4 regions of the Ruminococcus sp. RTP21358st1_G6_RTP21358_211008 genome follow, and region 1 is predicted to be linked to each of the others. Evidence: riboswitches for the same ligand, from Rfam matches in the RefSeq annotation. Region 1 holds a riboswitch; each other region holds the start of a gene.
What was found. Region 1 has a riboswitch for cyclic di-GMP ahead of AB5Z12_RS02520 (hypothetical protein). Riboswitches for the same ligand answer to the same signal wherever they lie in the genome.
Positions count from the first base shown of each region.

Region 1 (8,229 bases):
ATGTAACCCTGGGAACCATGCTGGTATGTACCATCATTTCCTTTATGGCTGCATATGGAATTGCGCACATCCCTGGAAAGCTTGGAAATGTTTTGTATCTGATTTTCACCCTTGGACAGATCATTCCGTTCCATTCCATTATGATCGCGCTTTCTGTACAGCTGACCAACGCAAACCTTTTGAATAACCTGACCGTACTTATTTTCCTGTATGCCGGCTTCCACGGAGCATTCGGTATTTTTACCTATGTTGGCTTTTTGAAGTCCATTCCGAAGGAATTGGAAGAGGCAGCAGCAATTGACGGCTGTGGCATGTTCCGCTGCATGTGGCAGGTAATTTTCCCATTGGTACGCTCCACAAGCATAACTCTTCTGGTGCTGTTTTTCCTGTGGACATGGAATGATTTCCTTATGCCAAACCTGTATGTTTCAGACAGTGGTTTGAGAACTCTGACAGTTGCTATTTATATGTTTAAGAGTACCTCCGGATCTGAGTGGAATCTGATGCTTGCCGGAATGACTCTGTCCATGGTTCCAATCATAATCATTTATATTGCAGCACAGAAATATATCACCAGCGGACTTACCGCAGGTGCAGTAAAAATGTAATTGAAAAGGAGAACGGCAGAAAATGGACAATATTAATTTACAGAGAATTGAAGGCTATACAGTTCAGCTGGTAGCAGAGGATGTCTGGGCAATCGATGAGTTCGGAGCAGACATTATTTATCTGGTAAAAGGTGAAAAAAGTGCAGCTGTGATTGATACCGGTTCAGGTTTTGGAAATCTGAAAAAGGTGATCGAAACCCTGACTGATTTGCCATATGTTGTATTAAATACACATGGACATCTGGATCATGTGGGCGGCAATCACGAGTTCGGAAAGGCATATCTGAGTGAAAAAGATTTCAAAATGGCAGATACAGAAAAACTTAGAAGCGGCTGGAAGCATTATGTTGAAAAAACAAAGAAGGAACCGGGATTTTATGGAACAGAGTACATAATTGAAGGTCGTGAGCCTGGAGATTTCCAGATGCTGCCGCTGAGCGAGCATCAGATCTTTGATCTGGGCGGCAGAAGCCTGGAAGTATTATTTACACCGGGACATACTCCTGGAAGTGTAGTTTTCCTGGATAGAAAAAATAAATTCCTGTTCGCCGGAGACAGTGTAGTGTCAACTCCAATCCTGATTTTTGATACCTATTCCTCAACAGTAAAGGAATATGCAGAGGGATTAAAGAAGCTAGATAAAGAAGATTTTGAGCTTATTTTCCCAGGACATTTTTTACGTCCGATCGGAAAAGCAATTCTTCACGATCTTATCACATGTGCTGATAAAATCGTAGAAGGAACTGCAAAACCGGAGCCTATTGACTTCAGCCATATGTCTTCAGAACCAGCTTTCCTTTTCAAATATGGAAAAGGAAACATCGCTTATAATGACAAGCATATTTGTTAATAAAAAATGATAAAAAAATCATTATAAATTTATTAAAAATCATTTGCCATAATATGCCGGGACATATATAATGAATACATTGTTGCAGGAGAGCGATTATGGAGCAGATAACAATTAAAGAGGTTGCGAAATTGTGCGGCGTAGGAGTCAGCACAGTGTCTAGGGCAATTAACAATCACCCGGACATTAATCCGGAAACGAAACAGAAGATTCTGGATACGATCAGAGAGTACAATTATGTACCGAATAATAGTGCCAGAAATCTGAAAAGAACTGATTCCAATACGATCGCAGTTATAGTAAGAGAAATCAGCAACCCATTTTGGGGTGTTATGCTGCATGTATTGGAGAGGGAAGTCCGTGACAGGAAATACTGCCTGGTATTGCAGAATGTAGCAAATGATGAAGATGAAGTTGAGCTTGCCCTTCAGCTGGAAAAAGAGAAAAAAGTCAAAGGAATCATATTCCTTGGCGGTATGTATGATTATGACGAGTCAAGGTTGAGAATGCTGGGAGTTCCGTATGTGATCAGCAGTTCTGGAAAAACAGTTCCGGAGGATACAGGAGCTTATCCTAAAAGTGCCCTTGTGACGACAGATACAGAGATTGAGAGTCAGAACATGATTGATTATCTGTGCAGCTGCGGTCATAAAAGGATCGCCTTTATTACTTCCAGAGATGAAGGTCTTGGAAGATGCCATCTCAATGGCTATAAAAGAGCACTGGAGAAAAATGGACTGGAGTACGATGAGAAGCTTATAATTCGTTTAAAACCAGCTAAAAGAATCTATACGATTGAGAATGGTTATAACTGTACCTGTGAGCTTTTGAAATCGGGAGTAGATTTTTCCTGTATTTATGCAATTTCAGATACTCTGGCCGTGGGAGCCTGCAGAGCAATTATTGACAGTGGCAAAAGAGTGCCGGAGGATTATTGTGTGGCAGGAGCAGATGGTCAGGATATTGCGGAATATTATCATCCATCCATTACCACATTGAAATATCCAAGAGTGGAAACTGCCCAGCAGAGCGTCCGTACCCTGTTTGATATGATCGACCGGAAAAAGGTAGTGAAACGGCAAATACTGGGCGGAACTCTTATAGAGCGGGAGTCTACGCGCAAGCTGTAAGGTGTAGCTGTTGCCATCCGGCCATCGAAAAGGAATCTGTGAAAATATTTGAGAAGGATTATCATGCGTTACGATCCGCTCAGATATTTTTACAGATTTTTTTGTTTTCGTACTTTTTAGACGGATTTTTGTAAGTTTTAACAAGGGAATTCCGTTGACAAAAGTGACAGTTTGCTTTATTATAAGAAATGAATAAAAGGCAAACCTGTTGAAAGACAGGGACGCAAAGCCAAGGGTCTAAGGTCTCAGTACTATGACAGCCGGTTGCCGCATTGATATTGATTAGGTAATGTAATATGACAGGAGACGTGGTTCTTCTATTTGTGGCGACCGTTTATTTAATCTGATAAACGGTTTTTTTATTTCCACAAACTGATGGGACTGATAGTTTCCAGATAGCGGCAAGTCAGTTACATTATAGTTCAAGAAAGGTGTGTTATTTATGAAAGGAAAGAAATTAACAGAGTGGCTCGCAAATAAAAAAGTTGTTTCCAGTTGTGCTGCTATAGCATTGGCAGCAGTGATCGGCGGCGTTTCATTATTCTCAGGAACAGGAGAAACACCTGAATTCCCCAGTTACACAGATCCAATCATGGAGGCTTCCATCATAGAAGATGAAACTCCACTGGCTTCCCAGCCGAAGACTACTGTGAAGACTACCTCCAGTACCAAGACAACCAGGAAGACTGTTAAATTAAAAAAGGCTTCCAAGAAGAGCTACACCAAGAAACTGAAAACCAAAACAAAAGTAACCAATAAAACAAATAAATCCGGTAATACAACAGTAGATACCAAGACAACCGTTGTTACCAAAGCAACAGCGAAATACACCAAGAAATCCAAAAAGAAAGTTGTTACATCCAAGATCACAACAACTGTTCAGACAACAACTACACAGCAGGTATCAATTGACAATGAGACCGCTGTAAGCACCACTTCTTCTGGTACTTCCGCTGCCCAGGTAACTGCAGCAGCAAGCTCTTCACAGAACCAGAGCAAACACGAGGAAAATGTAGCAAGTGTTGCAGGCAAGATGGACAATCGTGTAATTGCAGCATATCAGCAGCTGGGATTTAAGCTTGTTGTTGATCCATCCGTCAACTATTCCGGATATTTTGATGCAAGATCAAGATCTATTACAATGAAGCAGATTGATGATTCTGTTTATCATGAGCTGGGTCATTTCCTCGCATTCATCGCAGGAAATGTAGATAAGACAGCAAGCTTCCAGAGCATTTTTGCAGCTGAGAAGGCAAATGTTACAGCCTTCAATAAAGCCTATGTAACACAGAATGCTTCCGAATATTTTGCAGAATCTGTTAAGGATTACATCTTGAATAATGCTTCCCTGAAGAGCACCAGACCACAGACTTATGCAGCTGTTCAGAATGCATTGAATCAGATTACAGATGCACAGATCGCTAAGATTCAGAAGATTTATGGAGCGTTCTGGAACTAATGATTTTAAAGATGACCGGCACCCGGAGAAATATCTCCGGGTGTTTTACTGTGGATACCACAGGCGCGGGAAAATAGTGTTTTATAAAAAGGTAAGTGACAGATGGTACTTACCTTTTTGTCACCGGGAGAACCTTAATCTTATATATGTCGAGTTGCTGTTCACTGGTAACATTCCGCGAGGTGTTTTTTGTGAACAAAGTTCACAGAAAACCCGAGAATTAAGTTTGGGCAGCAAACGCTACTTCTTGTGCTTGTCACAAGAAGGTTCGTCTTTCTGTGCATCGCGAAGCGTGTTACTGGTCATGGAGTGAACAGTAACTATGTCGAAGAGTCTGGATATGTGTCGACAGAAAATTCTTGCAATGAAAAACCTTAGGTGTGTATAATACAAAACAAAGGTTATCACTTTCTTGCAGGCAGGGATAGATATATTGGGGTCACTGGTCCTAAGTGAACAGTAACATATATTGGGAATGGATGTAGACACGGCGCCTGAAATGTGTTAGAATCAACTTTAATAAGTTTTTTGAAGGATGTTTTTATAATTCAGTATATAGCTTCTGTCTAATCAGACATTTGTATCCCGTTAAATCAAAATTGAAATGTGTTTTAGAATTGTATTAGTCGAAGAGGTAGATGATTGATGAAAGAAAAGTATGAATCATTATCCCTGGCTACGCTGAAAGACTTGGCAAAAGCCAGAGGACTGAAGGGCATTTCTACTATGAGAAAGCCTGAATTAATTGAACGTATGCTGGAAGAGGACAGGAAAGAACAGACTGCAGAAAATGAGCAGACTATTTCCGGAACAGCAGAAGAGAATACCATACCTGCAAGACCAGAGCCTGTGGCAGCAGAAAAAACAGAAAATACGGGAAGTGTTTCTTCACCGGAGAGAAGAGAAGCACCAACCAGATCCCGTACCATTATACGGCGTAATCCTGAGTACCGCAGCAATAATTATGGCAGAAATGAAAATGCAGGACGTCAGAACAGTTATAATGGAGAAAACAGACCGGAGAACTTTGTGAAGCGCACTCCTGTAGCGAAACCTGTAGAAGTGGTTCCGCCAGCCGAATTAAGACCCGAGGAAACGGAACAGCCCCGTACAGGCGCAGCCAGTGAGAACCGTACAGAAGAGGGGGTAAGCAATGCTTACAATGTTCCGGCTGAAACGGTCCAGCTTGACAGTGGCGAAAAGGCCAATGGAATCCTGGAGGTTATGCCGGATGGTTTTGGATTTATTCGAAGTGAGAATTATCTTCCAGGAGAGAATGATATCTATGTTTCCCCGTCACAGATCCGCAGATTTAATTTGAAGACAGGGGATATTATTCAGGGAAATATCCGTATTAAAACACAGGGGGAGAAATTCAGTGCCCTTTTATATGTAACGTCTATCAATGGTTTCCATCCAAGTGAGGGACAGAAGAGATACAATTTTGAAAACATGACCCCAATCTTCCCAGATGAACGTCTGATCATGGAGCGTCCCGGCGGAACTACTGCCATGCGTATCGTAGATCTGATCAGCCCTATCGGAAAGGGACAACGTGGTATGATTGTTTCCCCGCCTAAGGCAGGTAAGACTACTTTGCTTAAGGATGTCGCGAAATCTATTCTTAAGAATAACAAGGATATGCATCTGATCATTCTTCTTATTGATGAACGTCCTGAGGAAGTTACCGATATCAGGGAAGCAATACAGGGACCGAACGTGGAAGTTATTTATTCCACATTTGATGAGCTTCCGGAGCATCATAAGCGTGTATCCGAGATGGTTGTAGAGCGTGCACGCCGCCTTGTAGAACATAAGCAGGATGTTGTGATCCTTTTGGATTCCATTACCAGACTGGCAAGAGCCTATAACCTGGTTGTTCCTCCAAGCGGAAGAACTCTGTCAGGAGGTCTTGATCCGGGAGCACTTCATATGCCGAAGCGCTTCTTTGGTGCAGCACGTAATATGCGTGAGGGAGGAAGCCTTACCATTCTTGCCACTGCACTGGTTGACACCGGAAGCAAAATGGACGACGTTATTTACGAAGAATTCAAGGGAACCGGCAATATGGAGCTTGTTCTTGACCGCAAGCTTCAGGAGAAACGGGTTTTCCCGGCCATCGACATTCAGAAATCCGGTACCAGACGAGAAGATCTGCTTCTGAGCAAAGACGAGCAGGAAGCTGTATATATTATGCGAAAGGCTCTTAACGGAATGAAGTCTGATGAGGCAGTGGAACAGATCCTGAACATGTTTGCACGTACTGCAAATAATGCTGAATTTGTGCAAATGGTAAAAAAACAGAAATTGTAATGTTCACAAAAAACACCGTGCAGAATATTATCTGGGATTAGTTTTAGAAATTTTTATAAATAACTTGCATTTCTCAGAACCCCATGCTATAATCAATAGGCTGTGTAAAGTGTGAATTCGTCAGATTCAACGCAAATAAAATAGAATAAATATAGAGAGGTGAAAATCATGAGAGAAGGAATCCATCCGAATTACTATCAGGCAACTGTAACCTGCAACTGCGGTAATACTTTTGTAACAGGATCTACCAAGCAGGACATCCACGTAGAAATCTGCTCCAAATGTCATCCGTTCTATACAGGACAGCAGAAAGCTAGTCAGGCTCGTGGACGTATCAATAAGTTCAATGAGAAATACGGTCTGAATAAATAATTTGAATATTACTGAATGAGAAGGTTGAGGTTGGGAAATCTCAACCTTTCTTTGTAACTGGAGGATAAAATGAAACCATCCAATATCGGTGGACAAGCTGTAATGGAAGGCATTATGATGCGCCATAAGGATAAATACTCCATTGCAGTACGACGTCCTGATAAAGAAATTGAAGTAAAAGTGGAAGATTATAAATGCATTTTCGGGAAAGCCAGGATCTGGCGGAAACCAATCATCCGCGGAATGGTAAGCTTTATTGATTCTCTGGTAACCGGAACGAAATGCCTTATGTATTCAGCTGAAATTGCAGGTGATGAGGAGGATGAGGAAGAGACCAGGAAGAATGCTGCTCTTTCTCCAGAAGAACTGAAAGCCAAGAAGAAAAAAGAGGACAAGGCATTTAAAGCCTTGCTCTATGTAACTGTGGCCGTTTCTATTGTAATTTCTGTTGCAGCCTTTATGCTGCTTCCTTATGCACTGGCCAGTCTTTGCCGTAAGGTAGGCGCTTCGGAAGTGGTGGTTACCATTGTGGAAGCATTTGTGAAGCTGGGTCTGTTTATGGGATACATGATTCTGATCTCCAGAATGAAGGATATTCAGAGAACCTTTATGTATCATGGTGCTGAACACAAATGTATCAACTGTGTGGAGAATGGTAAGCCGCTTACTGTGGAGAACGTGCTTGAGAGCTCCAGATTCCACAGACGATGCGGAACAAGCTTTCTGTTCCTGGTTATGATAGTAAGTATTTTCCTGCATTTTATTTTTGTACTGGTACCGTCTTACTGGTTCCGTCTTTTCGGCCGTCTGCTCATGGTACCTGTAGTATCTGGAATTTCATTTGAAATTATCCAGTGGGCAGGCAGGACAGACAGTAAATTTGCCTTGATGATGAGCAAACCTGGTATGGCAATGCAGAAATTTACCACAAAGGAACCTACAGCTGATATGGCAGAGGTTGCCATCAAGGCTGTGGAGGCTGTGTTTGACTGGAGAGCATATTTAAAGACAGAATTTAATCTGGATATTCCATATGAGAACAAAGAAAACGGTGATCTTTCCGCTGCTTCCGCGCAATCTGAAAGCGGGGACAGTGAAGAACGTACCGGGAATGTACCGGAAACGGGAGCTGCACAATGACTTCTCTGGAAACACTATTAAAAGAAGGAACCAAGGTTCTGGAGCAGCATAAGATCCAGGAAGCCAGGCTGGATGCCTGGCTTCTTCTGGAGTATGTGACCGGGATGAACAGAGCCTTTTATTTCGCTCATTCAGCTGACGGGATGGATGAGGAAAAAGCAGACAGATACCGGGAACTGATCCGGAAAAGAGCAGCTCATGTTCCATTGCAGCATATTACCCACCAGGCATATTTTATGGGATTTGAATTTTATGTAAATCAAAACGTACTGGTTCCGAGGCAGGATACGGAGACATTGGTGGAGAAGGCTCTGGAAGTCATGAAAGGGAAAAAGACACCAAGGATTCTGGATATGT
Region 1 is NZ_JBDGDM010000004.1:39,436-47,664, reverse strand. It holds gene AB5Z12_RS02535 (carbohydrate ABC transporter permease) at 1-608, shown strand, start outside; gene AB5Z12_RS02530 (MBL fold metallo-hydrolase) at 631-1,458, shown strand; gene AB5Z12_RS02525 (LacI family DNA-binding transcriptional regulator) at 1,557-2,588, shown strand; cyclic di-GMP riboswitch class I at 2,777-2,860, shown strand; gene AB5Z12_RS02520 (hypothetical protein) at 3,031-4,047, shown strand; gene rho (transcription termination factor Rho) at 4,693-6,360, shown strand; gene rpmE (50S ribosomal protein L31) at 6,529-6,732, shown strand; gene AB5Z12_RS02505 (DUF1385 domain-containing protein) at 6,802-7,872, shown strand; gene prmC (peptide chain release factor N(5)-glutamine methyltransferase) at 7,869-8,229, shown strand, end outside.

Region 2 (8,229 bases), on a different contig from region 1:
CTGTTCATGGTTATAGGAAATTATCTGCCAAAGGTAAAACAGAACCATACGATAGGGATCCGGGTTATATGGACATTGCAGGATGAAGAAAATTGGAATGCAACTCATAGATTCAGTGGAAAACTATGGATGGCATCAGGTATTCTGTGTATGCTTTGTGGTCTTTTTGAGGAAAGTATGGCTGCTCTTGTTTTGTATATCGTAAGCATTATGGCAGCTGCAATCATCAGCATTCTCTATTCTTATCTCTTTTATAAGAAAAAGATAGCGACCGGAGAAAAATTAAAAATTCAGTATAACAAAAAAACAATTGGAGTATCAGGTATCATAGCCATTTTAACCATTATATTCGGTATATGGACGTTGTTTTTGGGAAGTATTGAGATTCGTTTCGAGGATAAAGATTTTACCATTGAGGCACAAGGCTGGAGCGATTATACAGTAGACTATACGCAGATTGACAGTATCTCATATGAAGAAAATTCATCTCAGAGCTGGAATGATTATAGAACCAATGGTTTAGGAAATCTTAAATATGCTATGGGAAATTTTAGAAATGATGTCTATGGAGATTATATCCGGTATACCCATTCATCCTGTCATTCATATGTAGTCATGAGTATAAATGGAAAAATATTGGTCGTAAATGGTGCAAATGATTCAGCGACAAAGGAAATCTATCATACTATTAGCGAAAAGATGTCAAATGAATTAGAATAACATCAGTTACAAAAAAGCTTGACCACAACAATTCTGCAAATAAAAAAGAAACTGTCGGATAATTCCAGGCAGTTTCCTTTTTTACATATATCAGATACTATATTTATTTACAATTATTTTCAATCATGTCAGCTTTTTTGTTTCTCCCCATCAGCCGATAGTATTTACACCATAATCGCAGCGATTGCAAAGGAACGATTTCTGTTCCAAGTGTCATTCGTTCCACGATTTGTTCTTTGTCAAGAGAACAATCATAAACCTTCCCTTCGCTTACAATAGAAAATCCAGCCATAACGTCAATATCTACAGAATCAATGGTGAATTCCATGAATACCTTTGTACGATACATTGGATCAGAAGCAGAAGCCGGTGCGTGAAGTTCTCCCATTTCTGATAAAATTGTTCGGACCTGTTCAGCATCATGAACAGAGACCATTAAATCAATATCATGAAATTCTGAAATAATACCTTTAAAGTACAGCAGCATAGATGCGCCTAAAGCCCACTCTATATTTGCCTCATTAAATCGATGTGCAATTTTCTGTAGTAATTCAATTTTCTTCCGTATTTCAGGCATAATACCTCCCACTTATATATTTATCTGGATAAAACATGTTTGTTACTGATTCCTACGGATCACTCTGCAAGGACTGCCTGCAGCAATCACATTGTCGGGAATACTTTTTGTTACAATACTGCCTGCTCCAATCACAACATTATCTCCGATAGTAACTCCTGGTAAAATAATAGCCCCGCCACCAATCCATACATTATTTCCAATGATAACTGGTGCTGTTTGTGTTTTACAATCATGCTTCTTAAGTCCGTCAGATAAAGGTGGCTTGGAACTGTTTTTTGAGTTTTTGTTTAACTGCTCTTTCAGTTCTCGGATGGTCTGGTTCAGACTTGTAATCTCAGCAGAAAGCTCAGCAATGCGAGCACTTTGTTCTTCGTTTTGCTTCATCAGAAAACGAACGAATTCTTCTGTGATATTAACTGGCATTCAGACCACCTTCTTTCCGCGATTTTTTATATTTCTATTGTAACGGAAATGCCGTAAAAAAACCAGTCAGACAAAAAAGATACTTCCTTAATCCAATCCTCTAACGCCAGACCCTCTACAGAACTCTCGCGTATTATTCGTTACTACTATTATCCCTCTGATCCTCATTACAGCCATTGTTCCTTTGACCTGCTATAACAAAATGGCACAAAAAGCATTGATTTTATAGACCAATTAGTCTATTCTAAAATAACTACAACAAAAATATTCTTGGAGGGGTATATGACGAAAGCTCTGACTAATTATGATAAAATAAAAATTTCTACAGCACATGTTTTCCTGCAATATAATCAGGCTACAATGATACATAAATATTCATTAGATTACAATTCTGACTGGTTATATATTACTTTTATTAACCGTACCTATCGTATTAATCGAAAAACGGGAAGTGTTCAGTGGTCAGATAATGATTTTGAAATAATTCATGAAGCCAATCACAATGAAGCAATGACTATTTATGATGTTTTATGTTATTCAAAGGATAGATGCCATCTGTCACATGAATTTATAAACATAAACAGCCTTTCCTCTGTCCGAACAGGAAATCTCTCAACGAGCAGCGGATTTTTTCAGAATACCGCTGACTTTTTTAACGGAAAAACCGTTGAATTGCGTAATGCCTGTATAGCACTTTCCGGAAAGGAACTGGAAAAAGGAGATGTTGCTTTTAAATTAAATCTTTTTCCTTTTTTGCCGATTATCATTCGTTTCTGGGAAGCTGATGATGAGTTCCCGGCAAGTCTTCAAATTCTTGCAGACAGGAATACTTTAGATTACATGCATTATGAAACGCTTATGTTTGCACTTACACATCTGTTTTCCAGACTGAACGAGGAAATGCGAAATGAAAAAAGGTGAAGAATCCAGACAACTCCTGATTGAGTGTGCGGCTGAATTATTATGGAAAAATGGATATTCTGCTACTGGAATCAGCGAAATTCTCAAACAAACAGACCTTCCAGTAAGAAAAAATATGATTGAAATGTACCTGGAATACCGGTCATATCATGGCATCTGAAAGGAACTTATGTAAGTTCTGAAAAAATATTTTTGGGGAGGGAATCCTCCCCATTCTTATATCGTGGTACTTTCAAAGATTAAATTGTTAAAGCGCTCTTTAAAGAAAAAAGTCCTATGCAATTTTCCAGAGTGGCACTCCATTAGTATAACATGCAATTAATATTTTTCCTGCTGCCTTATTACTTCTGATAATATTGACAGCAGCTTATCAGCCTGGACTGGCTTTGCTATATGTTCATTCATTCCGGCTGCAATAGCCTCCCGCTTATCTTCCTCAAATGCATTTGCTGTCATTGCAATGATTGGTATACACGCCTTGTCCTTATCTGGTAAATTTCTGATTTCCTGTGTTGCCTTATAACCGTCCATTTTAGGCATCTGGATATCCATGAGGATCACATCATATGTTCCAACCGGCATTTGCATTATCCTGTTTACACACTGGATACCATCCTCCACACGTTCTGTTTTAAGACCTGCACGCTCAAGTATTGCTTCTGCAATCTCTGCATTCAGATCATTGTCCTCTGCCAAAAGGATATTCCTTCCCTCAAGTATTTCACTGCAGGATTCTGGATTTTCAGCATGTTTTTTTACATAATAGCTTTCATCCGCTATCCTGTGTTTCAGTGTTACAGTAAAAGTGCTGCCCTTTCCAAGCTCACTCTCCACATCGATTGTTCCACCGAGCAGATCAACATATTTCTTTACGATTGACATTCCAAGTCCGCTTCCTGTGATTTTGCTCTTCGTGGTGTTTCGTTCACGAGTGAATGCTTCGAAAATTTTTGACAGATAATCCTGGCTCATACCAATTCCGGTATCGCTCACCCTGGTCCTTACAATCATGTACCCAGGCTCCTCGCAGGGTAATTCATCTATATCTACCATAACAGAACCACCGGCTGGAGTATATTTTATGGCATTACTCAGGATGTTGACAAATATTTCTTTTACCTTGGTAGTATCTGTCAGTATATTTTCATGTTCTACATTTATTGTGTAATGAAGAGCAAGATTCTTTTTCTTTGCTTCATCCTCAAATATTTCAAACAGAGTCTGCCGGATATCCTCAATCCGTCCATAGTTCTCATCAATTTCCATCCTTCCGCTCTCAATCCGAGCCATATCAAGTACATTATTTATGATTGACAGAAGAAGGTTTCCTGACTGCTGAAGTTTTTTTAAATGTTCTGAAGTTTCAGGCAAATCCTTTCCTTTCAGTTCATTCTCCATAAGCTGTGCATAGCCCAGAATTGCATTCATAGGAGTACGGATGTCATGTGACATATTGTTAAGGAAACGAGTCTTTGCCAGATTAGCTTCTTCTGCTTTTTTCAGAGCGATTTCCAACTTGTCATTAAGCTTTTGTGTATCATTTGCAGCAAGCTTTGCGACAGCTTCTGCTTTCCTTGCCTTCCGTAAAAGTACGAGGATAATACTAATGATAGTGAGTACAAAAAATCCTGCCGTAGCAAAAAAAGCAAGCATATTGTCTTTTACAAAATCCAAAAATGTTACCTTATCTGCTGTACTGTCATAAATAGCAAGTGCACTTGTAAGCATGTCAGACGGCATAGCCTTTAAGGTTTTATTCAATATTGATAAGAGGGTTCCCTCTCCACTTCTAACTGCAAAGCATGCCTCCATTGTTTATGTAAGTGGAATACTCTTGAAATTTTGACTGTTATCATATATTAGTGCCTGACTTGCGCCCATGAGGAAACAGTCTGCTTTTTCATGAATGACCATATCTGCTGCATCGTCAAGCGAATCACAATCTATAAGCTTCCATTGGGGATAACTGAATGCAATATGCTGTTTTAAGGCATATTTTTCCCTGGGCACAGCTACAGTATACACCTTATTCTCATCAAATTTTTCCTCATCTGTTACCGCCATCAGGCTGTAGGTCCAGGCTGTGTTTGTAAGTGTATATCCGTTTTTTTCTGCAAAATATGGATTCCTGCCAGCATAAAAAATCATGTCAATCTCTCGTTCTTGTAAAGCCTGAAGCATTTCATCATATTCATCATATTCCTGTATATTAAATTCCAGTATCTGATTTCCCAGACAGTCTTTGGCATAAGAGAAATATTCTGCCAGCATACCGGTAAGTTTTCCAGTCTCTTCGTCCAGGGAAAATACTGCCGCATCATTACTCAGAAATCCGATCCGGATCCCATCATGTTCTTCCAACCAGGACTTTTCTCCGCCTGTAAGACTTTGACAATAATCAAGCGTAAAATACTTTTTATACAGATCCGCCTTGAAAAAAGGACTATCCTGATCCAGCTGACGCATAGCCCAGTCCAACTCTGTCTTGATATCGCTGCGCTCTTTATTTATTACAAAATATATGCCGGATTTACCAATCGTGGTAACGGATGATATTCCCTGTTCAGACCAGATGGATTCCTCCAGAGATACAAAACAATCGATTTCATGATTCGCTAATTTCTTTTCGACATCATCATCACTATTCACATTTACATGTTTTGTATGTATGCCATTCTTATTTTCCCATTCTGTCAGCATGATTTCAGGCTCAGTCCCCATGAGCACACCTACACGTTTCCCATCCATAGACTTGAAATCAGACGTCCCAATATCCGTATCCGATAAATCAGCATAAAGGATATATTTTTCCTCACCCATGGGTTCATCCGGGAAAAGCATCTTCTGTGCACGTTCATCGGTGTAAGAAATATCGCCCATGATATCAATCTCACCATTTTCAAGCTTATCAAAACAGTTGGACCAGTCACATTTCACATACTCAAATTTCCATCCGGTATAACCTGCCAGAGCCTGCATGAGCTCGTAGCCATAACCTCGTCTGACACCGTTTTTATCGACATAATTAAAGGTATCCTCAAATGAGCCGACACGGATGGTCTGTGGCTGTTTTTCATCATTATTCGTTTCAGCAGCCTGGCAGTGTACCGATAACATCATCCACATTCCCAGGACCACAAATATACATGCAAATAGTACGGCTGATTTTTTTCTACTTTTATCCATATTTTTTATTTCCTTCATCCGTTTGTGTTTTATGATGTTCCAAACACCAGGTCAAAAACAGCAAGTATTGTTTTTATATCAATCGGTTTTGCAATATGTGCATTCATCCCTGTTGCTGTGTACTGCTGCTGTGTAATTTCCATCATCTCTGCAATGCCCCGGGTGATAAAAACGCTGCCAAACAGGCAGCGCATCTCATTTCATGCAACTGGCTGCCATTTTACAGGCCCTGTAGCTTTGCGTCGCAGACTTTCATCTGTTTTGCCGATTTCCATATTAGAGCATTTAAAATTATACAAAAAAACTGATTTTATTATACTCCCTTGCTCCACTTTACACAAGAAAAATCTCACCGCTTTAACGCTTAAAAATAATTTGAAAACCTGCTAAAAAGTTGTTAACCGAACTTCTTAGCAGGTTTTTATTACTAATCTGTCAGATTATTTTGTAATGTACTGATCAATTCCTCTATAACGATTGGCTTGGATAAGAATCCATTCATACCGCATTCCAACGCTTTCTTTCTGTCCTCGTCAAAAGCATTGGCCGTCATGGCAAGGATGGTGATTCCTGCCAGTGCCGGATCCCTAAGGGCACGGATCTGCTTCGTGGCCTCATATCCGTTCATTACCGGCATCTGCACATCCATCAGCACCAGATCATAACCGCCCGGTTTCGACCTCTTGACCTTCTCTACTGCCTCTGCCCCATTTTCTGCAGTATCCACCAGGAAGCCATATTCATTAAGGATCTCCACCGCAATTTCACTGTTCAGCTCATTGTCTTCCACAAGCAGTATACATCTGCCTCTGAAATCTGAGCATGCCGCCGGAAGAACAGGCTTCTCCTGCTCAGCCTGATTCTGGCCAATGGCAGTCATCAGGGTATCTCTGATATCGGACATAAACAGAGGTTTCGCACAGAATGCAGTTACTCCTGCAGCCCTGGCTTCCACTTCGATGTCTGACCAGTCATAAGCAGTCAGAATAATGATCGGTGTATCGTCACCAAGACTGCGGATCTGTCTGGTGACCTCAATACCATTCATATCCGGCAGTCGCCAGTCGATGATATAAGCATGGAAGGCATCCCCAAGCTCCATAGACTGTCGTGCACGCAGAACAGCCTCCTTACCGGAAAGTGTCCATTCCGAACGCATTCCAACCCTCACAAGTATTTTTGTCACGCTGTCACAGGTATTAAAATCGTCATCTACAACCAGAGCCTTAAGACCTTCCAGCTCTATGATCTTCTCTATACGTTGGTGCTCAGGCTGAGTCCGGAATGGCAGTCGGACGATAAATTCGGTACCTTTCCCCTGCTCTGTCCGGACCTCAATGGTGCCGCCCATCATATCCACAATATTCTTGGTGATGGCCATACCAAGTCCTGTACCCTGAGTCCTGCTTACAGTGGAAGTCCGCTCCCTCTCAAAAGGAGAAAAGATCTTCTGTACAAATTCCTGACTCATACCGATTCCGTTATCCTTCACCCGGATCTCGTACAGTTCACTGCCTCTTTGGAGACCCGGATACTGTTTCAGCCGGACAGAAACGGTTCCGCCAGCAGGAGTAAACTTGATCGCATTGGACAAAAGATTCAGCAGCACCTGATTCAGTCGTGTCTTATCACAATAGACATCCTCATTTGTCACATCCATGGCATCCATATAAAGCTCCAGCTGTTTCGCATGGATCTGCCCGCTGATGATCGTCTTCAGATCATGAAGCACATCCGACAGACTGACCTCCGTTTCTTCCAGATGGATCTTTCCGCTCTCAATCCGGCTCATATCCAGGATATCATTGATCAGGGAAAGCAGATGGTTACTGGAGGAAAGGATCTTTCCCAGATAATCCCGAACCTTGTTTTTATCATCAATATTGCTTACAGCCAGTGTGGTAAAGCCGATGATCGCATTCATTGGTGTCCGGATATCGTGAGACATGTTGGAAAGGAAGGTACTCTTGGCCCTGTTTGCTGTCTCCGCCGCACGGACTGCCTCAGAAAGTGCCTGGTTCATTTTCCAGTCCGAGGTACGGTCCGACAGAACCAGGATGTATTTCTTTTTTCCATTTACCTCACTACCCATTGCAATATTATGGAACCAGCGTTTTTCCCCTGTTTTCTGATGAACATATTCAAAATCCCATTCTCGCTGTTCATGAACCTTGATTTCTTCCAGATAATTTTTCTCCGGATCTTCATGTTCCGCCGGATGCAATTTTCCCAGAACACGAATATCTCTACGAATCTGTTCTACCGTAATACCCAGCAGATTTTCCGCATTTGGGCTGACGTAATCTGCCTGATATGTTTTTGCATCCAGCATCAGAAAGACATCATCCACGTTCATTGAAAGCTTTTGAAACAGCTCATCCCGGTACCGGATCTCCGTA
Region 2 is NZ_JBDGDM010000002.1:21,684-29,912, forward strand. It holds gene AB5Z12_RS00890 (SdpI family protein) at 1-720, shown strand, start outside; gene AB5Z12_RS00895 (DUF1897 domain-containing protein) at 824-1,297, opposite strand; partial or broken gene AB5Z12_RS00900 (DapH/DapD/GlmU-related protein) at 1,340-1,528, opposite strand; partial or broken gene AB5Z12_RS00905 (DUF6444 domain-containing protein) at 1,529-1,723, opposite strand; gene AB5Z12_RS00910 (DUF3786 domain-containing protein) at 2,006-2,644, shown strand; gene AB5Z12_RS00915 (hypothetical protein) at 2,631-2,804, shown strand; gene AB5Z12_RS00920 (hybrid sensor histidine kinase/response regulator) at 2,963-4,405, opposite strand; gene AB5Z12_RS00925 (transporter substrate-binding domain-containing protein) at 4,460-5,830, opposite strand; cyclic di-GMP riboswitch class I at 6,031-6,106, opposite strand; gene AB5Z12_RS00930 (response regulator) at 6,258-8,229, opposite strand, start outside.
Region 2: linked by a shared signal. The riboswitch ahead of AB5Z12_RS00925 (transporter substrate-binding domain-containing protein) and the one ahead of AB5Z12_RS02520 (hypothetical protein) in region 1 are both predicted to bind cyclic di-GMP.

Region 3 (8,229 bases), on a different contig from region 1:
CTTCATACTGTTTGTAAACAGATTCATCAATATTTTTTTCAGATGAACTGCATTGCTCCAAACATATATACCACTGTAATCATCATGTTCTCCCATAACATGAAGTCCTTTTTCTTCTGCCTGAAAGTATAGCGACTCCGTGATTTCTTTACATACCTGATCCAGATTGATGGATTCATCACCAAAAACCACGGTATCCGATTCTAACTTTGCCATATCCAAAACATCATTTACCAATGATAATAGCAGTTTCGAAGACTCATGTATTTTATTCAGGCAATCTTTTGCCCGCTCACCATCATTTCCGCTTTTTTCAAGAATTGTAAGCATGCCCATAATGCCATTGATCGGTGTCCTGATGTCATGAGACATGTTATTTAAAAAGGAAGTCTTAGCCTTATTGGCACTCTGTGCTTCTACAAGTGCATTTTGTAATTCCTGCTGTTTTTCTTCAAGCTCCTGATTCAGCTTCAATGCCTGCTCAGCAGACTTCTTGGATTTTTCTTCCGCACGTTTTGATTTTTTCAAAGAATCAAGAATTATACACAGAACAACGAAAAAAGAAATTCCAGCGATAAGTGAAACTGTCAGTAAATTGTCCTGAATAAAATCCTTCGCTGTAACTTTTCGTGAGGAAGCATTATACGAAACTACTGCACCTGAAAATTGAGTTGTAGGCATAGATGTCAGTGTTTTATTCAGAATGGACAAAAGAACCGGTTCTCCCTGCTGAATAGCAAATGGAACATCAGCTTCTTTTGTCAGGAAAACACTATGAAGCTTATCATTTTTCAAATAGTCTGAAACAGTACCTGAATTGCTTACAATACAATCCGTCTCCCCTTTCTGCATTGCTTTTACTGCTGCATCTGATGTCTCATATTCCACAACCTTCCATTGCGGATAATTGTATGAAAGATATGCTTTCAATGCAAAATCATCTTTTTCAACGGCAACTGTATTCTCTTTATTTTCATCAAAAGAATCCTTTGCCGTAATTGCTGCCATATTGAGAGTCAATAGCGTATCCGACAAAGCAAATCCATTTGTTTCTGCAAAGTATGGATTCTGGTTTGCATGAAAAATCAGGTCTATTTTTCCATCCTGCAATGCCTGAAGCAGTTCACTTCTTGTCTCATATCCATTTAATTCAAATTCCAGAGTCTGACCTTGCAGACAATTTTCTGCAAGATCCACATAATCTGTAATAACACCTGTCAGTTTACCTGTTGATGGATCTACACTGCTGATACCTCCATCCTGATTCAGATACCCTATCCGGATTGCACCATGCTGCCCGATCCACTCACTTTCTTCTTTTGAAAGAAACGAGCTGCTCTGTGCAGAAAGATAACGCCTGTAGAGATCATCAGTGTAAAATGGATTGTCATCCTTGATTCTGCGCATAGCACTATCCAGTGCTTCTTTGATATCCGGACGTTTGGGATTTATGGCAAAATAGATTTCTGTCTCTCCAATACTTGTAAGCGGTGAAATATCCGATTCTTCCCAACGGGATTCTTCTACCGAAACGAAGCAGTCAATTTCATGTTTCGATAGTTTGTCCATAATTTCTGTGGTATTAGAAACATTGACATGCTGCGTATGCAGACCATATTTTGATTCCCATTCATTAAGCACATCCTCCACTATATTATCTTTAGACACACCAATATTTTTTCCCTCAAAAGAATCCAAATTTCCTGCTGTAAGATCCCTATTGGATGCATCCGTATAGATGTAATATTTCTCTTCCCCCATAGGCATATCGGAAAAAAGCATATTTTCAGCACGTTCGTCTGTATAGGAAATGTCACCAAGAATATCAATCTCTCCATTTTCCAACTGTGTAAAGCAGTTTTTCCAATCACTTGTTATGTATTTATATGTCCATCCTGCATAACCTGCAATATCTTGAAGATACTCATAACCATAGCCGCTTCTTTCTCCCTTTTCATTGACTACATTATAAGTTTCCTCAAAAGATCCTACCCGGATAACATTGTCAGAGTTTTCTTTGGCAAATGTAGGAACGGATAAAACAATAAAACATATAATTGTGCAAAATATAATGTAACAAAATTTGAAATTCATTATATTCTGTACTAATTTGCACTTCTTCATCTTTCTCCCCTCCTCTAGGCTACAGTTGCTTGCTTCCAGATTTTAATTTTACATTCATTAATTATCAATAACCTCCCCGCTATTTTTCACAATATTTTTCCAAACAGCTTCTGTATTACTTATTCAAGTGCTCTACCATAAAAAAGCACTGCCAAACAGACAGTGCACCTCATTTCATGCAACTGGCTGCCATTTTACAGGCCCTGTAGCTTTGCGTCCCAGACTTTCATCTGGTTTGCCGATTTTCTTATTATAGCTTTAATACTTATGCAAAAAAACTGATTTCATTATACTTTAATGCTCTAGTATACACAAGAAAACATTACCGTTTTAACGACAAAAAATAAAAAAAGAACAGCCGATACATATACTCAAACTGTTCTTCTACTTCCGAAGACCACGCAGCATTGACATCACTGTTTCCTGCTCATTTGTACTCAGATTGTTCCATATCCTTAAAACTTCTTTCTGTTTTTCTGTCAGATTCTCTGAATTACCTTCCTGAAAAAACTGTGATAATGTCACGCCCAAAGCTGTACATATTTTTCAAGTGTGATCAGCGACGGCAGGTTTTCCTGCGCCATGATTCTTCCCAGTGATGACTGGAAAATTCCCGATAGCTGCGATAATCTATATTTACTGATATCACGCTTTTCACACAAAGATGTTATTTTATCCGCAATATACTTCTCTATCTGCAAGTAACTATACCTCATTTTCGCTTATATCGTTTTTATAATATCACAGACAGTTACGTTTGTCACATAAAAGTTTGAATACTCAAACAAAAAATAAGCCTGCCATCATCCGCAGATTTCTCCACAGACAACAATAGGCTTCCTACTATCTCATCAACTCATTCACTTTTCTCTGCACTGCCCTATAATCATATCCCGCAGCCTGCAGCCTCTTCTTCCTGTCCTGCACATATACCCAACAGTCAATACTACTGGCTTGAGAGATAATTCCTGTTATGATTTTACCTCTTTTTTCTCACATGCTCTGATTTGATCTCATAAATAAAACCGGTAGAGATTTCGCTCTCCACCGGTCTGCCTTTATCCTAATTATCTTCCCCTTTCATAATTGCTGTTGCCATTTATTTTTCACTTCCTGTCTTTTTAGTGTTAGTGTTTTTTTCTTATATCATATCTCAAATCCAGAAAAAAATTTAGGATGTCGATGCAGACAAAATCTGCCTGATCAACATCCTGTTTTTTACTGTTCCAAGTTATCGAGCCAGTCATCGAAACTCTTCTTGGATATGCGATACTTTCCGCCATCCAACTGGATCCACCGGAATTCCTTTTTCTTCAAAAGGTTATAAATAGTAGGTCTGCTAACTCCTAAGATTTCCTGTAACTCTTGAACTGTATAACATCTTTTTTCTGACATTTCTTTATCCTCTTTTCTTTGAAATATGAAAGAAAAATTATCCCTTCATATAACGAAACGCTCAGCGCATGTTTTACAGTGGTCAAAAGCAATCTTTTTGAAAGTGGGTGACTATATAAAAACAATCACGAGAGCAAAATATCTCAATAGAATCATTGAACTGAGTCTTCTTGCGAGTTTTTTAAATACCACTCGTAAGAAACTCGTAACATTAGATTTTTCAGTAAAGAAAAAGAGCATATGGAATTAAATCCATACACTCTATGATTACTGGGACTTTATTTCATTTTTAATTCAACAAACTTTTGTTTATTTCGTTCTTAAGTTCATCTTTATTCTCGTATGTTCTCACTATCGGAATCGTACTCTATCTGTTCTACATAATCTGCGGAACAGTCTCATTTGTACGGATAAAAAAATAAACTGAGCCACGGCTGTTCCAACATGAAATCAGCCGTGGCCTTATTTATATCATTTCACTCTTTTTTGAAATAGAACAACACCACAGCAACAACTCAAATCGACTTAAAATTCCAGACTATTCGCATTCAGCAAGAAATACTTCATTCCCATGATGACAAAACCTTCATCATTTCTCCAAGGCTTTTTGCTGCCATTTACAATGACGATCTTCTTGAAAGAGTCCGGGATATTACGCAGAGAATTGAACTCCTGCGTCTGTTTTTCTTCCGAAGTCATGTCATATGCAACCTGGATATAGTATCTCTGGTTTCCTTGATTCACCACAAAGTCAACCTCCAACTGCTTGCGAACACGTTTTCCCTCTTTATCCTTATCGAAGATATCCACGACACCCACATCAACATTGTAGCCACGGATCAGCAGCTCGTTATAAACAATGTTCTCCATGATATGAGTAGGCTCCTGCTGTCTGAAATTCAGACGTGCATTTCTCAGTCCCAGATCAGTAAAGTAGTATTTCAGATTTGCACCGATATACTTTCTGCCCTTAATATCGTATCGGCTTGCCTTGGAAATCAAAAAGGCATCTGTCAAATGGTCGATATGCTTGGAGATGGTTTTATTAGCATAAGTCATCTGGCGCTCACTGGCAAAGGTATTGGCAATCTTTGAAGGGTTGGTCGGTGCGCCGATTGCAGATGCAAGCACATCAACCAGAATCCCAATCTCATCCACGTTCTGAATCTTATTTCTTTCAATAACATCCTTCAGATAGACATTTGCAAAGATGTTCTTCAGATAATCCGCTTTCTGTCGTTCGCTCTGGAAACTTACGATCTGCGGCAATCCTCCGTAGATCATGTAGTCATCCCAGGCATCATCATAATCGCCGTCATAAACAGAATAAAACTCTGCAAAGGAGAGAGGGTAGATTCTAATCTCATCACCTCTGCCACGGAATTCGGTCACAATGTCGCTGGACAGGAACTTGGAATTACTTCCGGTGACATACACATCAATATTGCTCATGCGTAGCAGGCTGTTCAGCACTTCCTCAAATCGTGGCATGAACTGCACTTCATCCAAAAGGAGATAATACTTCCCGTCGTCTTTCATGGCATCCTTGATGTACTTGAAGCATACCTTGGGATCTCTTAATTCCTCGTTCTCAATACCATCCAATGCAATTTCAATAATATGATCAACATCAACGCCGTTCTCCAGTAAGTATCTCTTAAAGATGGTAAATAGCAAAAAGGATTTGCCACATCTACGAATGCCGGTAATCACCTTTATCATTCCATTATCTTTTCGCTCGATCAGCTGCTGTAGGTAAGCGTCTCTTTTAATCTCCATCGTTACACTCCCCATTTCCGTGCATCTACACACTTTTTAGTAATGAGATTCTATCACAGAACGACCTGAATTTCAATATGCATTCCCATTTTATGTGCATCTACACACTTTTATGTAATGTTAATAAATATATTTTCAGATTTTTTTGATTGCAGTGTCTATAATCGACTACTCCAATCGTTATTATAGGTAAACAACAAAAAGAAGATGGTTCCGATGTTTCATTAAATATGTTCGTTAGTCTTTTACGCAAAGGATTCTATCTCCTCTGCGCCCTAATACTTTTCGGATTCAGTTCAACAGTCGAGTAGACTAAGACCTCTCAATCTTAGCCCCTCACAGATCCGTACGTGCGGCTTTCCCGCATACGGCTCCTCATAGTAACATTCGCTTCAATATAAACAATAAATAGTACGTTTTAGGTTTTGCTAACGGGTAATACTTGAGCATTTCCACAAATCCATTCCATGTGTATGCTCGTCTACAACCTCTCCGATTCATACACTCTATGATTACTGAAACTTTATTTCTTTTCATCAAGCAAAATAACACCTTGCGCCGGATTTTTATCAATTGCACCAACTATCTCATGTGGAACATATGGCTCTTCAAGATATGCAAGGTCTTCGGCAGTTAATTTAATGTCAAATGCTCCAGCTGAATCATCCAGATACTGCGTTTTGGTTGCCCCAATAATAGGCGATAGAATTCCCTTTGCCCACTGCCATGCAATGGCTATCTGGGACATTTTGCAGTTATACTTTTCGGCAAGCTCCGCTACACGTTTAACTATCTGTATGTCTTCCGCTTCAGTCTTATCATATTTTCCCATGGCAACCCTATCCGTGGTTCCACGAAGAGACTCTGATTTCCACTGTGGTCTTGCCAGATGTCCGGCTGCAAGAGGGCTATACGGCATTAACGAAACTTTCATTTGCTTACAAATTGGTAGCAATTCTCTCTCATCCTCTCTGTAAAGCAAATTATAATGATTCTCCATCGCAGAAAATGGTGTCCATCCATTGTCTCTTGCGGCTAACTGCATATTATAAAACTGATATCCATACATGGCAGATGCACCAAGTGCCCTGACCTTTCCTGCTTTTACCAGATCGTGCAGTGCCTCCATAGTTTCTTCAATTGGTGTATCATAGTCAAATCTATGGATGATATATAAATCAAGATAGTCGGTTCCAAGACGTGACAGAGTTCCATCTATTTCCCTCATGATTGCCTGTCTTGATAAACGACCTTCATTAAAATATACCTTGGATGCAATCACAACCTGATTTCTCGCTACATTTTTCTTCAATGCTTTACCTAAATATTCCTCACTTGTTCCTGCTGAATATCCATTTGCTGTATCAAAAAAGTTATATCCCAAATCAAGTGCATGCTTGATAACATTCTCACTTTCAGCTTCATCCAACGTCCAGTCATGCATGGTTCCAGCTTTCCCAAAACTCATGCAGCCCACACATAATTTTGACACTTCTATATCTGTATTTCCGAGTTTACCGTATTCCATAGTGCTCTCCTTATCTTAATCCAGCGTACTCTTTCTCCGATACCGCCTCACACCACTCATTGGAACAATCCACTCCCGGCACCTCAATTGCCAGATGGGAAAACCATTCATCCGGAGCGGCCCCATGCCAGTGCTTTACATCTACCGGAATGTTAATACAGTCACCCGGTTTCATTTCTACCGCATCCCTGCCTTCTTCCTGATAAAACCCTCGGCCGGCTACACATACTAAGATCTGCCCGCCACCGCTTTTTGCATGATGAATATGCCAATTATTCCTGCATCCGGGTTCAAATGTCACGTTGAAAATGCCAACCTGAGAAGTGGAAATCGGTGCAAGAAAACTTCTTCCAGAAAAATACTGTGCAAAGCCATCATTTGGTGCACCAATTGGAAATACCATCTCTTTTGCATGCACCCGCATTGCTTCCTCTTCGTATGGTAAATCTCCTTCACCTGCCTCCCACACTTCCTTTGCAAGATTGAAAACAGCCCATGCTTTTGGCCATCCTGCATAAAATGCGACATGTGTGATTACTGCGGCAATCTCTTTTTGTGTTACACCATGATTTTTTGCATTTTGAAGATGATATTTTAAAGAAGAATCTGTAATTCCGGAAGCCATCAGAGCAACCACTGTGATGATACTTCTTGTTTTTACGTCGATGTCCTGGTTATTCCAGTTTTCGCCGAAAAGTACATCATCGTTAAAATGTGCAAATTCCGGTGCGAATTCACCAAGTGTATTTCTTCCTGCTGTCTGTACTATTTTTCCCATTTTCTGTATACCTCCATAGCACTGTTATTTATAAAGATTTTACCCACTCACTGATTTCCTGTTTTGTTCCACGGTTTAACAGGCTGCCTTCTGTGATAACCGCATCCGGTGCAGATGGCTGTAATTCCTTTACAGTATTACCGAATCCACTTCCACCGGATGTTGCAAAGAGCACAATCTTTTTGCCACTGAAATCATAGGCTTCCAAAAATGTATTGACAATTGTCGGAGCTACATACCACCAGATTGGGAATCCCAGAAGGATCTCGTCATAAGAACTCATATCCACCTTTTTCTTCATAATCTCCGGTCTGTATTTCTTATCACTCATTTCCACACTGCTGCGGGATTTTTTATTCATCCAGTCAAGATCAGCCTTTGTATATGGAACTTTTGGCTCAATCTCAAATAAATCCGCTTTTGCTTCCTCTGCAATCATTTCTGCTACTTTTTTTGTTGTCCCGCTTGCACTGAAAAATGCGACTAAATTTTTACTCATAATAAAAATCCCCTTTCTTTGCGAATTTTTCGTATAAAAATAGATGTATAAGATTTGAATTTCTCTTATACATCTATTTTATACCTGATATTTTTATTATGTCTAATGCTTATATTGAATTCCATT
Region 3 is NZ_JBDGDM010000072.1:181-8,409, forward strand. It holds gene AB5Z12_RS19330 (transporter substrate-binding domain-containing protein) at 1-2,124, opposite strand, end outside; cyclic di-GMP riboswitch class I at 2,299-2,374, opposite strand; gene AB5Z12_RS19335 (hypothetical protein) at 2,646-2,825, opposite strand; gene AB5Z12_RS19340 (hypothetical protein) at 2,968-3,051, opposite strand; gene AB5Z12_RS19345 (helix-turn-helix domain-containing protein) at 3,343-3,519, opposite strand; gene AB5Z12_RS19350 (ATP-binding protein) at 4,045-5,298, opposite strand; gene AB5Z12_RS19355 (aldo/keto reductase) at 5,822-6,826, opposite strand; gene AB5Z12_RS19360 (carboxymuconolactone decarboxylase family protein) at 6,837-7,604, opposite strand; gene AB5Z12_RS19365 (flavodoxin) at 7,633-8,103, opposite strand.
Region 3: linked by a shared signal. The riboswitch ahead of AB5Z12_RS19330 (transporter substrate-binding domain-containing protein) and the one ahead of AB5Z12_RS02520 (hypothetical protein) in region 1 are both predicted to bind cyclic di-GMP.

Region 4 (8,229 bases), on a different contig from region 1:
AAACTGTAAGAACCTGGTGTATCAGGATCCTGATGATTCTGTTTACCGTTATCTTTTTGTATCCGCTTTTCTGGAACCTGATGTCTGCGTTTAAGACAAATGCAGAATATCTGACAGATCCTTATGCATTGCCCGCAGCTTTGAATCTGGATAATTTTGTGGCAGCATGGCAGAAAGCAAATATTGCCGCTTATTTTGGAAATTCCATATTTGTGACAGTGCTTTCCACTGTATTGCTTCTGCTTTTGGTCATTCCCATCTCTTATGTACTGGCAAGATACCGTTTTGTGGGCAGCAGGCTGATTTCTACGGTCTACATGGCTTGTATTTTTCTGCAGGCTACTTACATTATGATTCCTTTGTTTCTAGAATTACAGGCTGTGAACGGATTAAATAACCTGCCGGTATTATGTCTTGTTTATGCAGTTATGCAGTTTCCTTTCTGTATTTTTACCTTACAGGGATTTATGTCTGCGGTACCAAGGGATTATGAGGAGTCTGCAAGAATTGACGGTGCTACTAATATCCAGCTGTTATTAAGAGTTATGGTGCCTCTTGCAAAACCCGGGATTGCGACCATTACGATGTTAAGTGCCATGGGCTTCTGGAATGAATATCCACTGGCACTTGTTCTTCTTACGGAAGATGCAAAGAAAACCCTTCCCATCGGTATGGCAAACTTGTTTGAGGTGCAGAAATATGCTACAGACTGGGGCGCCCTGTTTGCCGGACTTGTAATCGTTATGATCCCAACAATTATTATCTATCTCATTGGACAGAGATATCTGCTTCAGGGAATCGGTGCAGGCGGGTTGAAGGGATGAAAAAAGGAGAAATCATATGCCAACTGATCAGGAATTAATAAAAATAGTTCCCTCCTGCCGCCAGATTGCCTATCAGGCAACAGAGTTTTATGCGTTTTTTCATTTTGGAATGAATACGTATACCAATCGGGAATGGGGAGATGGAACGGAAAATCCACAAATTTTTAATCCTACAGAGTTTGACGCAGACCAGTGGGTGACTGCAGCACAAAATGCCGGCATGAAAGGCGTAATTCTTACCTGTAAGCACCATGACGGCTTCTGCCTGTGGCCTACCAGATATACCAGTCACAGCGTTGCAGCAAGCCCGTGGAAAAATGGCAGGGGAGATGTGGTCCGGGAAGTGTCCGAAGCATGCCGCCGCCATGGACTGAAATTTGGAATTTATCTTTCTCCATGGGATCGAAACCAGCCCTGCTATGGAATGGGAAAAGAGTATGACGATTACTACCTGTCCCAGCTTACAGAGCTTCTTACCAGATACGGGGAAATCTTCAGTGTCTGGCTGGATGGTGCATGTGGGGAAGGACCTAATGGGAAAAAACAGGTCTACGACTGGAATCGCTATTACGAATGTGTTCGAAAATATCAGCCAGACGCATGTATCTGTGTCTGCGGGCCAGATATCCGATGGTGTGGAAATGAAGCTGGCGATGTAAGAAAATCTGAGTGGAGTGTTGTTCCTGCGCGTACAGCACTTGCAGAGAGTGTACAGGAAAGAAGCCAGCAGACCGATGATGAGGAATTCAGAATGCGCCGGATTACCAGTGATATGGAAGATCTTGGAAGCAGAAAAGCGCTTGAAGGTGAAACGGATCTGATCTGGTATCCGGCAGAAGTAAATACTTCTATAAGACCTGGATGGTTTTATCATCCAGAAGAAGATGATCAGGTGAAAAGTCTGGAAGAGCTGGTTCATATCTATATTGGGGCTGTTGGAGGAAATGCAACCTTTTTGTTAAACATTCCACCTATGCCAAACGGACTTCTTCATAAAAATGATGTTAAACGTCTGGAAGAATTTGGAAACTGGAAAAAGAAATCTTTTGCTCATAATTTAATGAGTACAGCACATGTTTTTTCGGAAAATGAAGATCCGGCGCATCCGGCTTCTAATTTGACAGAGGATACTTTGGAAGCATGGTATCAGCCTGAAAGCAGTGAGCTGCCAGTAGAGATAACGATTTGCCTGGACGACTCATACAATTTGGGGTATCTGGTATTAAAAGAGGCTGTCTGCTATAGCCAGAGAGTAGAAAAATATGAGGTATTTGTTAAAGAAGGGGAAATATGGAACAGTATTTACACAGGAACGGTAATTGGCTATCAGAAGATCATTCCTGTTAAGGGGAAAAAAGCCAGGGAAATGAAAATTGTTTTACATGATTTCCGTGTACTTCCGCTTCTAACGTTTATTGGGATTTATCCGGAAAATACCTGAGCGGTTAAGTATTGTTTTATATTATTTCATAAATTAAATAAATAATTATTTATAAAAATACCCTTTAGGAGTAGAAATCATCCTAAAGGGTATTTTCCTCTTAAGCGATATACAGGGGAGGGGTGGTAGTTTCTACCTTAAGAGGGAAGCATGTGGCAAGTACAATACCGTATGGTTATCTTAAAGATAAGGATGATTCGAATATATGGGTCAGTGATGAAGAAGCGGCAGCAGTTGTACAGAGAATCTTCCACAGTAGCAGGGATTCTGAAGAAAAGAGAGTATCTTGGTCATACAGTAAACTTCAAAACCAGAAAGCATTTTAAGGAGAGGTAAAGCCGTCTATCTGGTAAAAACTTGCACAGAATGTAGCAAAGATTCAAAGAGAAGAGGCTAACCTGCTTTTGGGGGATATTGAATCATGGAAATGTCAGAGATGATTGCAGCAATGCAGGAGAAAATCAACCGGATGCTGGTTACAGAAGCAAGCCGACAGGAAATATGACAGGAGTGATTTGAAAGTAAATTGAAATGGAAATATGACGGAGAGTGTGATATGATTTCAAGGTAGAAGGACCTGCACAAGGTGGATTACACTCATATGAATTTACGGCTGATACGGAATAAAGAAAACAGGTATAAAAGGATTTTTTTCAGAAAGATTGTTATTATTTTGCCATATCCAGCAGAACAACGTGCATGGCATTGTCCGCATTGTAAAAAGTATTGATGTGGATGGAAGCTGAAGAGCAATTATAAAGTTTTACGACTTGTAGAATATGAAAATGCTGTAAGGAGAAAGAGATGGAATGGTTTGGGATTGTAGCATTGTTGCTGCTACTTTGTTATTCAGCGTATCCGGGAAAAGTAAAGCGTTTGGAAACGAAAGTAAAACGATTGGAGAAAAAGCAGAGAGGAGTGGCATATATGTCAAAGCTGATTAATGATCTTGTAGGAAAACAATGTATTATCAGATCAGAGTTCATTTTTAGTTTTGCGGAAAAAACTGAATTATCCTGCAAGATTATAGATGCAGATGATGAATGGATAAAAATTTGTTATACAGAGAAAAAAGATAAGTTTGCCTTTTTGCCCCAGCCAATGGCCGCACCTTCCCTTTTGAAAAAAGAGATCGTACAGATTCCATTAAAAGATGAAATTCCGGAGCGCCAGATCTGCCTGGTGTATGACAGCCAGCATCCTATGGGAGCTGCGGCAAGAGAACTAAAAAATACAATTCTATTGAATTGATTACATAAAAGAGGTGAAAGCGGAATGAATCCATATGTATCAGTAATCTTGACAATAGCAGTATGCCTTTTGCTATTTGTTTTATGGATTATATATGAAAATTATAAAAATAAAAAGCGTATCTTGACTAAAATTCGAAGAAACTGGGGGAAGCCGTATACCAGACAATATGAGCCTGGTGACATTGAGCAGATTTCCCATTATTTTAGACGAAGAGAAAAAGAAGGTTTCGCAATAGATGATATTACCTGGAATGATCTGGATATGGATCGCCTTTATAAGATGGTAAATCAGACGATTTCTTCTCCTGGGGAAGATGTGCTTTATGATATGATGCGAAGACCTGTATTTTCTCAGGCTGAAATAGACAAAAGAGATGAGTTGATAGATTTTTTTTCCCAACATGAAAAAGAACGGGAGCATATGCAGCTGCTCCTGTCGCAGATTGGAAAAACGAGATTAGGTTCTTTGTCGGATACGGTATTGGCTCTTAAAAGTTCTTCTGAGGTAAAAACAGGAATCCATTGGTTTATGTTGATACTGCTGGTGTTGAATGTTGCAGTGCTTTTACCTGTGAAGCCAGTAGTTGGCTTTTTTTGCTTCATAGTCTTAATGATAACAAATATTACAATTTATTATGCAGGCAATGACCGAAAATTAATTGAAGCTTACCTGGATTGTTATGCACACTTGCTTCGAATGTTATCTGTTGCAGAAAAAATAAAGAATGTGCAATGGTCAGAAACAAGAAAGCAGATGTCTGCTATTGCAGAAGCCAGAGCGGTGTTTAAGGGTCTTAACCGGAAAGCAATTTTTTTGACCAGTAAAAATACAGATGGAGGAGATCCGGCACAGATTCTTATGGACTATATCAGAATGCTGACTCATATAGACATTCTGGTTTATAACGGTCTTTTGAAAAAAATTCAGGACAAAACGGACTCTATTTTGAAGCTTATTGATAATATTGGAGAACTGGATGCGTGTATTTCCATTGCATCTTTTCGGGAACTTCTTACGCTTTGGTGCAAACCTGAGTTTAAAAGCTGGGAAAGTGGTGTCACGCAGATTGAAATGGCTGTAGAAGATCTGTATCACCCACTGCTTCAGGAGGCAGTTGCCAATAGCTTTCAAGTAGCCGGAGGAACTTTGGTAACCGGTTCTAACGCATCCGGAAAATCTACATTCCTAAAAAATGTTGCAATGAACAGTATTCTTGCCCAGACGCTTGTTACCTGTACTTGTTCATCCTACCAGGCACCGTTTTTGAAAGTTATGACATCTATGGCATTGCGGGATGATATAGAGAGTGGAGAGAGCTATTTTATTGTAGAAATCAAGTCGCTGAAACGAATATTGGAAGAAAGTAAGAAAAGGGAGCCACTTTTATGTATTATTGATGAAGTGCTTCGAGGTACAAATACGGTTGAGAGGATTGCTGCTTCATCCAGAATTTTAAATGCACTTCGGCAAAAATGGGTGCTGCCTTTTGCAGCTACTCATGACATAGAACTGTCGTACATTTTGGATTCCCAGTATGAAAACTATCATTTTGAGGAAGACGTACAGGAAAAAGAGGTGGTATTTTCCTATATCCTGAAAAAGGGAAGAGCCACATCCCGAAATGCGATTCAGCTTTTGGATATGTTAGGTTATGACAAGGAAATTGTAGAGGATGCACGAAATGCGGCATTTAATTTTGAAAATAAAGGAATCTGGGATGCCTTATAAATGCAGCAGATCATGTCTGGAAACAGTAATGTCAATGCTGCGTGGACTTCGGAAGAAGGAGAACAGTTCGAGTATATGTATCGGCTGTTCTTTTTTTAAATTTTTAAGTGTTAAAGCGGTGAGGTTTTTCTTGTGTAAAGTAGAGCAATGGAGTATAATAAAATAGGTTTTTGCATAATTTTAAAAGCTATAATAAGAAAATCGGCAAAACAGACGAAAGTCTGTGACGCAAAGCTACAGGGCCTGTAAAATGGCAGCCAGTTGCATGAACTGAGGTGCACTGTCTGTGAGACAGTGTTTTTTTACGGTGTTATTTCATAGACGTAACAATAATAATTTTATGGCAGGGAATCAGATATGAAAAATACGAGAAGGATAGTTAGGATAGACAGAAAATGAAAGGAAAAAAAGTGATTGCAGGCATTCTGCTTGCGGGAATTTTAGCAGTCACCCTGGCAGGGTGTAAAAACACAGATAACACGAAAGAAGAAACAGAAAAGCCCGTTATTACCCTCGGCAGTGACAGCTATCCGCCATACAATTATCTGAACGAGGATGGCGTACCGACGGGCATAGATGTAGAACTGGCTACAGAAGCTTTCAAAAGAATGGGATATCAGGTGGAGGTTGCCCAGATCAACTGGGAGAAGAAAAAAGAACTGGTGGAGAGCGGAGAGATTGACTGTATCATGGGTTGTTTTTCCATGGAAGGGCGTCTTGATGGTTACCGCTGGGCGGGACCATATATAGCAAGCCGTCAGGTGGTCGCTGTAAATGAGAATAGTGATATTTATAAACTGAGTGACCTGGAGGGAAAGAACCTGGCTGTCCAGTCCACAACCAAACCGGAAGGCATTTTTCTGGACCGGACAGATGATAGAATCCCAAAACTGGCAAATCTGATCAGTCTCGGACACCGGGAGTTGATTTATACATTTCTGGGAAAAGGATATGTAGATGCAGTCGCCGCACATGAGGAATCTGTTGTCCAGTATATGAAGGATTATGACGCAAGCTTTCGTATCCTGGAAGAGCCTCTGATGATCACTGGAATAGGTGTCGCTTTTGCAAAAGATGATGACAGAGGAATCTGTGAGCAGATGAGCCAGACGCTGGAAGAAATGCGTCAGGATGGCACATCCCTGAAAATTATTGGAAAATATCTGGATGATCCCCAGAAATATCTGGAGGTGGATGATCTTGGATATTAAGAGGAAGACAAAAGAAAAACGGATCCAGCTGATTGGAGGTCTGTTTGGAATCTGTGTGGCTGTAGGTTCACTGTTTTATTTTTTCCATGCAGAAAAAACGGAAGCCGAGAAAAGAATGGTAGAGATTGTAAATTATGTCAAAGTGCAGTGTTCCACCTACACCCATTATAATGAATCTTCGGAATCCAAAAGCCTCCTCCGTGCCATTGAAAGTGCCAGACAGATGAGTACAAATATTAAAATGGAGACAGAAAACGGCGGGCAGCTAAGCCGGGAGTTCCTGAAAGAAAACCTGCAGACTCTCTGGGTGGATGGTATCATTGTACTGGATACAGAGGGAAAGACGGACTGCGAATACAGTACGGATGAGTCTCTGACCGATGAGATTACGGAGTATCTGCAAAAAGACATTATCATGGATTTTACCGGATATGAAGAAAGATCTTATTCAGAACGGTTTGCCAGGGAAGACGGATCCTATATTGATATTGCAGCTTGTGCCAGAAAAGATGCACCGGGTATTGTGGCAATCTACTATTACACACCTCCTGAATTTGCCAGAAACTATACACTGACGATACAAGGGCTTTTAAATGGTTATAGTATCCAGAAAGATGGAACGATTATTGTTGCAGACGAGGGGATTGTTGTTGCCAGCAATGATCAGAGCCTGTTGGGGCAGAATACGGCTGACAACGAAGTTGTTCAGGCAATGAAGAGGCATACAGACAGTCAGCACATTTATCATTTGAAGAATGAAGGAACAGGATGCTACGGAATCATGCTGAAGCAGAGGGATTACTATATTTATGCATATCTTCCGGATACAGAAGTGTTCCATAATCTTCCATTAAGTGTGATAAGTGTTATTTTTCTTTATTTTCTGATGTTCAGTATATTCTGGTTCTGGACATACAGAACCAATCTGGCGCACCGGAAACAGGAACAGGAAAAAGATGAAAAATATAAAGCAGAACTTCTGATAGCAGCAAAAAAGGCAGAAGCCGCCAATGAGGCAAAAACAGAATTTCTCCAGCGGATGAGCCATGATATTCGGACTCCGATCAATGGAATCTGCGGCATGGTCAATATGGCAGAACATTATGCAGGTGATTTGGAGAAACAGACGGAATACAGGACAAAGGTGAAAAAGGCGTCCAATCTGTTGCTGGAACTGGTAAATGAAATCCTGGACATGAGTAAGCTTGAGTCAGGCGAAATCGTTCTGGAAGAGATTCCATTTAATCTGAGCAGTATTTCAAGGGAAGTATTTGCTGTGATCAAGCAGATGGCTGCAGAACAGAATATCCGGATCGAGTGGGAGAAAAAAGAAATCACACACCGGGATTTTATTGGAAGTCCGGGGTATGTGAAACGTGTGATGATGAATATCCTGTCCAATGCGGTGAAATATAACAGAGAAAACGGACATATCTATATCAGCTGCATGGAAATCCCATCCGAACAGCCGGGAATGACCACAATGGAATTTGTCTGCCGGGATACCGGAATCGGAATGACTGAGGAGTTCCAGAAATGTGTATTTGAACCATTTGCACAGGAACACACAGGAAGCCGCACAAAATTTGCCGGAACAGGACTTGGAATGCCGATTGCAAAGAATCTGGTCGAGAAAATGGGTGGAACCATTACCTTTGAAAGTGAAGAGGGCGCAGGCACCACCTTTGTGATCCGGGTTCCGTTCAAAATAGATATGAATGCGGATAAACGTGAAAAACAGAAGGATGTATCAGAAAAATCTATAAAGGGG
Region 4 is NZ_JBDGDM010000002.1:33,137-41,365, reverse strand. It holds gene AB5Z12_RS00975 (carbohydrate ABC transporter permease) at 1-824, shown strand, start outside; gene AB5Z12_RS00970 (alpha-L-fucosidase) at 841-2,265, shown strand; partial or broken gene AB5Z12_RS00965 (recombinase TnpX) at 2,409-2,598, shown strand; gene AB5Z12_RS00960 (hypothetical protein) at 3,070-3,516, shown strand; gene AB5Z12_RS00955 (DNA mismatch repair protein MutS) at 3,640-5,247, shown strand; cyclic di-GMP riboswitch class I at 5,441-5,516, shown strand; gene AB5Z12_RS00950 (ABC transporter substrate-binding protein) at 5,643-6,458, shown strand; gene AB5Z12_RS00945 (ATP-binding protein) at 6,442-8,229, shown strand, end outside.
Region 4: linked by a shared signal. The riboswitch ahead of AB5Z12_RS00950 (ABC transporter substrate-binding protein) and the one ahead of AB5Z12_RS02520 (hypothetical protein) in region 1 are both predicted to bind cyclic di-GMP.